Regions from separate parts of the Methylorubrum podarium genome, predicted to be linked through region 1. Evidence: riboswitches for the same ligand, from Rfam matches in the RefSeq annotation. Region 1 holds a riboswitch; the other holds the start of a gene.
What was found. Region 1 has a riboswitch for cobalamin ahead of ABS772_RS10425 (CbtB domain-containing protein). Riboswitches for the same ligand answer to the same signal wherever they lie in the genome.

Region 2: it holds a riboswitch for cobalamin, as region 1 does, so the genes downstream of both, ABS772_RS19465 (TonB-dependent siderophore receptor) here and ABS772_RS10425 (CbtB domain-containing protein) in region 1, are expected to answer to the same signal.

What each region holds. Positions count from the first base shown of each region.
Region 1 is NZ_JBELQE010000060.1:21,453-24,651, forward strand. It holds gene ABS772_RS10415 (DUF1636 domain-containing protein) at 1-302, opposite strand, end outside; gene ABS772_RS10420 (CbtA family protein) at 295-1,059, opposite strand; gene ABS772_RS10425 (CbtB domain-containing protein) at 1,092-1,271, opposite strand; cobalamin riboswitch at 1,315-1,515, opposite strand; gene ABS772_RS10430 (DUF1772 domain-containing protein) at 1,572-1,994, opposite strand; gene ABS772_RS10435 (MarR family winged helix-turn-helix transcriptional regulator) at 1,981-2,457, opposite strand; gene cobU (bifunctional adenosylcobinamide kinase/adenosylcobinamide-phosphate guanylyltransferase) at 2,539-3,072, shown strand; gene cobO (cob(I)yrinic acid a,c-diamide adenosyltransferase) at 3,069-3,199, shown strand, end outside.
Region 2 is NZ_JBELQE010000100.1:7,247-10,445, forward strand. It holds gene ABS772_RS19460 (DUF2778 domain-containing protein) at 1-570, opposite strand, end outside; cobalamin riboswitch at 925-1,133, shown strand; gene ABS772_RS19465 (TonB-dependent siderophore receptor) at 1,242-3,199, shown strand, end outside.

The DNA of each region.
Region 1 (3,199 bases):
GCCAGGAGGGTGCGGGCGGACGCGCCGGCGTCTTCGAGCGCGTCGAAATCGCCGTAGACGTAGGTCCAGCGGTCGGGCGAGGTCACCGCCACGGTGCAGGGCCGCTTGCAGACCGAGAGGCACTCGGCGCCCGCGATCGTCAGGCCCGGCACCGGTTCCCGCTCGGCCTCCGCGAGGAGCGCGGCCAGCAGCTTGGCCCCCGCGCGCGGCTCGGACGGGTCGCCCGCCGCGCGGCAGGTGGTGCAGACCGACAGGATTGCGGTGTCGGGGTTAGGCCGGAAATCAGGCAGGGAGTCAGGCATGGGCACGGGCGCCCGCCGCGCGGCCGAACAGCCCCCAGGCCCAACCGTAGGCGAGCCCGATCACCGCCCAGAACACGAAGCCGATGGCGAGCGAGCGCGCGGCGAACTGCGCGGCCGTGGCCGGCGGCACCTGCGAGGAAACGGTATCGACCGCGTGCGGCGCCCCGGCGAGATGCGGCGCGACGATGAGGACGAGGCCGCCCAGGATCGTCAGCGGCACCCGCCGCACGGCGATCAGGTAGAGGCCGAGCCCGGTCGCCACCACCGTCATCAGCCACCAGGACTGGCGCAGCACGAGCGGCGCGGCGCCCATGCCCGGCAGTTCCGGCGGCAGGCCGATGGCGGGGGCGAGCGCCACCGCGAGGAAGCCGGCGATGCCGACCGTCAGACCGCTCTGCGGCGTCGGCTCGCGGCGCAAGGCCAGCATCACCGCCGCGAGCAGCAGTGCGTAGCCGACGCCGCCGACCAGCGTGGCGAGCCCGGTGAAGGCCATGCGCTGCAGGCCCGGCGCGGGCTGCCACTCGTCGGAGGTGGCATCGGCCTTGCCGTGATCGTGGCCGCTCCCCCCGTGGGCCGGCACGATCAGCGCGGCGAAGGGGGCATCGGAAGACGGCGCGAGGGCGGCGTGCGCGCCCTCGCCCTCGTAGGTCTCCGCCTGGAGGATCAGCGGGGAGGTCAGCGCGAGCTGCAGGCCCGTCGCGACGACGGACGCGAGGAAGCCGGCGACGAGGGCCGCCGACAGCAATCGGGTGATCATGGAACCGCTTGAAGCCGCTGGAACGCGCGCGCTCAGTGGCAGGGGAAGTTCTGCGCGTGGCGGAAATCGTGCGCCGCGTTGTGCAGCACCGTCGCCGGGGCGAAGCCCGCCACGAAGACGAGACCGAGGCCGAGGAAGGCGGCGACGAGGAGCGCGCGGGCGCCCTCAGCCGAGCGGGTGGCGGCCTGGGTCTGAAGGGTCGCTGTCGTCATCGGGTCACGGGCTCCGGCCGCCCCACCGGCGGCGTTCGAGGACACAAAACGCGGTCGGACGGCAGGTCTCCTGGCTCGCGGCTGGTGTCGCGCCTGCCGCCTTCCCGGATCGCCCGGTGGCTCGTGGCAGGAGCTCGCCGCTCACAGTTGCGGGGGCAGCCGCGGAATCGAGGTTTTTTCAAAAACCTCTCACCGCATTCCCTTTTCACCCCGTCGCCGGGGCACCGTCACCGGGCGGTCATAGCCTGATGCGGGCGGACGCACAACGTGCCGCGCACCGACTGACGGATCACGACGCGATCACCGCAGAGCCCACAGGAAGGCCGCGACCGCCGCCAGACCGAGCCCGCTGCGGACCGCGTGCAGCCGGATCCACCGCCGCATCAGCGGCGCCACGGCGGGATCGCTCTCCGCGGTGGCGAGCAGGGCGCGGTTGGTCGGCATGATCGCCAGCAGGGTGTAGGGCCAGTTGGCCAGCGCGAGCGCCGCCCCGAGCCCCCATCGCGGATCGCCCGTTCCCGCCCAGGCGAGCAGGCCGAGCGCGGTGGCGGCCAGCGCCAGCCCGCCCTGCATCCGCGTCGCCCGCCGATAGCTCGGGCGCCATTGCCGCAACTGGCAGCCCGGATCGAGGACCAGCCGGGCCGGATGCTCCACGAAGCCGACATAGAGCGCCGCGCCGGCAAAGGCCGCCGCCGTGACGAGGGCCAGTTCACCGATCAGCATCGTGGTCTCCCGGAAGTTCGCAAGCGCGCTCGCCGATGGTCCGCACCAGGGCGCGGGCCGCCTCGAGCGCCGCGGGGTCGAGATCGCGGGCGAGCGCCGCCGCCCAGGGGGCCTGCCGCGCCGCCGCCGCCGCGTAGGCGTCCCGGCCCGCGGGCGTGAGGAGGACGAGGCGGGCGCGGCGGTGGTGGGGGTTGTCGCCGAAGGTGACGAGGCCGTCGGTCGCCAGTTCGTTGACCGTCCGCTGCACGCCCTGGCGCGTCATGCCCATGTCGCGGGCGATGCGGGCGACCGGCAGGGGCTGCGCGGCGAGCGCGACGGCGCCGAGCACCTGCCAGCGGGCGCTGGTGAGGCCGAGATCCCCGACCAGACGGTCACCGGCGGCCAGCAGCGCGCCGCCGGACCGGAAAATCTCCAGCACCAGGGCGGTCGCGGCGTCCGCGGCTTCGTTCCTCGTCGATGACATGACAACATATTGTCTATTAGACAGCATGTTGTCAATATGTGGCCTTTGACGCCGGAGCGGCCCCTGGGGCAAAGGGGACGGATGCTTCAGGCCGCTCCCCGGATGACCCTGGTGCTCGGCGGCGCGCGCTCGGGCAAGAGCGCCTATGCCGAGCGGCTGATCGAGGTCTGCCCCGCGCCCTGGCTCTACATCGCCACGGCGCAGGCCTGGGACGACGAGATGCGCGCCCGCATCCACGAGCACCGGGCGCGGCGCTCGGACGCGTGGCGCACCCTCGACGTGCCGACGGCCCTGCCGGAGGCGGTGGCCGCCTCGACCGGGCCGGTCCTGGTCGATTGCCTCACGCTCTGGCTCACCAACCTGCTGCTGGCGGAGGCCGATCTCGACGCGGCCACCGAGGCCCTGGCGCGGGCCTGCGCCGCGGCGCCGGGCCCGCTGGTGCTGGTGGCCAACGAGGTCGGCCTCGGCATCGTGCCGGACAACGCGCTGGCCCGCCGCTTCCGCGACGCGGCCGGGCGGCTGCACCAGCGCCTCGCCCGCGACGCCGACCGGGTCGTGCTCACCGTCGCGGGCCTGCCGCTGACGGTCAAACCCTCACGAGAGAATCCCGCATGAGCGACGACGACAGCCGCCACCGCGAAAAAATGGCCAAGCGCAAGGCGGTGCAGGACGCCGAGGTCGCCTCCAAGAAGATCGAGAAGGGCCTGCTGATCGTCCATACCGGCCCCGGCAAGGGCAAGAC
Region 2 (3,199 bases), on a different contig from region 1:
GTCGTCGGTCACCGCGGCGCTGAACACGCTGCGGGTCGGCTCGGTGGAGGCGCGTGCCGTGGCGATCCGGTTCGACGCGGCCCGGGCGGTCTGCGTCCGCGGCTCGAAGCGGAATTCCTCGGGGCGCCGCATCGGCAGCGGCACGGTGAGCGCGACGCGGGCCGTCGGCGCGGCCGGGCGCGGCGCGGCGGAGGGCGCGATGTCGACAGATTGATCCGCGGGGAGGGCGGCGAGCGTCACGGGCGGTTCCGGCGCGGTCGGAGCCCGGAAGGCGACGGCCTTCGGCGCCTGTCGGACGAAGCCGCTTCCGGCCGTGTCGAGGACGGGCGCGGGGTCGAGCATCCAGGCCAGGGCGCCGGGCGCGGCCGGCGCGGCGTCCGCCGGTTCGGCCTCGCCCGAGACCTGCGCGGTCTGTGCGGGCGAGGGCGCGGCGGTCTCCTGCGGTTGCAGCAGGCCGGCCAGGGCGAGGCCGCCGAGGGCGGTGAGCGCGAGCGCCGCGAGGGGCGGCCCGCGCCGACGGCGGACGACGGGCCGGGCGGAGCGACTCTGAACGAGCTCGGCGATGTCCATTCGGGCGGTACTCGACAACGCGGATCCCGCACGGCCTCTCACCGTCTTCCCGGCCTCTCTGTGCCAGAACGACGATCGAGATGGCTTCGCCGATTAGGGAATGATCAACCTTAAGCCTTTCCTCATTGAACGGGATCTTGGTTAATCTTGCCTAAATCGCAGCCACCTCCTGTCAAAAAGCTTTGCCGCTGAACGTCAGGTTCAGCCGTGGCGGACAGCCGGGATGACGGCCAACGCTGCCGCGTCGAGACCGAGCTCTCTCCGCCCGATGCCGCATCGTGCCCCGCGGGTCACAGGCTGTGTAACGTTGTTACATTCCGCGCCGCCGCGTGTTGACCCTTCGCCGCATCGCAGCGAAGGTACGCCTGCCAAGGTTCCCTTGGGCGGATGTCCGAGGGCTAAGAGGGAATTCGGTAAGCCGGTTCGCGCGACGCCGAAGCTGCCCCCGCAACTGTGAGCGGTGAGTTCCCGTCACCGATGGTCACTGGTGCCATGCACCGGGAAGGCCGCGACGGGGGCGCTGACCCGTGAGCCAGGAGACCTGCCTCGGCACGACGATGTCCCCCGGACGGGGTGTTCCGGCGGCGTGCCTGATCGGCGAGCGCGTTCCCCAGCGCGCGTCCGGCCCGGCATCCGCTCGGGCCCGCGTCCGAACAGCCAGAGCGCGCCCTGTGAGAGTTCGGACGAGCCTGTACGCCGTCATCGATGGAAGGCCGGCCCGGCGCCCGCGCTGGATGCTGGCCGCGCTGCTCTGCGCCGGCCTGCCCGGCGCGGAGGCGCGGGCACAGGATTCGGTCACCCTGGACGAGTTGGCGGTCGAGGGAGAGGGGCGCGGCCAGGGCAACGGCGTCGGCAACGGCGCACCGGACGGCCGGACGGCGGCGTCCGGCACGATCGGCCTGATCGGCCCGACGCCGGGCTACCGCGCCGACCGGGCGGTGAGTGCGACGCGGACCGACACGCCCCAGCGCGACGTGCCCCAGGTCGTCACCGTCGCGCCCCGGGAGGTCATCACCGATCTCGCGGCGACCCGTGTCGATCGCGTCTTCAACTACACGCCGGGCGTGGCGCAGCAGAACAATTTCGGCGGCCTCTCCGTCTTCAGCTACGCCATCCGCGGCGTCACCACCTCCGAGATCTACAAGAACGGCTTTCCGCTCAACCGCGGCACGCCGCCCCCGCCGGACACGCAGAACGTCGAGCGCATCGAGGTGCTGAAAGGCCCCGGCAGCGGCCTGTTCGGGCGCAGCGATCCCGGCGGCCTCGTCAACATCGTCACCAAGCAGCCCACGCGCGAGCGCTTCGTGGAGATGGGCGGGCTGTGGGGTTCGTTCGGACAGGTCCGCGGCACGGTCGATTCCGGCGGCGCGCTGAACGAGGAGGGCACGCTCCTCTACCGCTTCAACCTCGCCGCCGGCCGCCAGGGCAGTTTCCGCGATTTCGTGGACGGCGACCGGCTGCTGGTGGCCCCCGTCCTGAGCTGGCAGATCACGCCGGACACCCGGATCACCGTCGAGACCGAGTTCCTGCGCAACCGCATCGTGTTCGACCGCGGTGTCATCGCCCTCGACGGGCGGCTCGGGGTTCTTCCGATCTCGCGCTTCCTCGGCGAGCCGGGCCAGAGCACGTACCAGACCAGCAACACGATGCAGGTGCGGGTCGATCACCGCTTCAACGCCGACTGGCAGATGCGGCTCGCCACCCACTTCAACACCGGCACGCTGGAGGGCGAATCCGCCGAGATCCGTGCCATCGCCGCCGACAACCGCACCGTCTCGCGCGACCGGAACCTGCGCGACTACCGCTGGGACACGGCGATCGGCCAGGCGGAGGTGGTCGGGCGCTTCGACACCGCCGGCATCGGCCACACACTGCTGCTCGGCTTCGAGCGCGAGAGCACCGACAGCCGGGTCGTCTACAACCGCTCGAACTTCCGCACGAGCCCCTACGCCATCGACATCGACGATCCGCGCTACGGCCAGCCGCTGCCGCCGCTCACCATCCCGCGCAACAACCTGGAGCGGATCACCAACACCGCCCTCTACGCGCAGGACCAGATCGCCTTGAGCCCGGAATGGAAGGCGCTGGTCGGCGTGCGGTTCGACTTCTTCGAGCAGTCGTTCCGCGAGCGCATCCCGCGCTCCCAGGTCGATCAGACCTATTTCGCGGCGACCCCGCGGGCGGGCCTGGTCTACCAGCCGACGCCCGAACTCGCCCTCTTCGCCAATGTCGGCACCAGCTTCCGGCCGAATATCGGCCCCGACGCGGCGGCCGTGGCGCTCTCGGGACCGTTCGCGCCGGAGACCGGCATCGGCTACGAGGTCGGGACCAAGATCGACCTCTACGGGGGCGCCCTGGCGCTCACCGCCACCGCCTTCCGGGTCGATCGGGAGAACGTGCTGACGCCCGATCCCAACAACACGGCCTTCTCGCTCGCCGCCGGCGCGGTGAGGAGCGAAGGCTTCGAACTGACCGCCGCCGGCCAGATCACGCCGGAGATCAAGATCCTGGCGGGTTACGTCTACGCCGACGCTTTCGTGACCAAGGACAACGTGCTGCCGGTGGGCACGCCGCTCATCAACGTGCCGCGCCACTCCGGCAGCCTGCTCGCCGTGCACGAGGTGCAGGC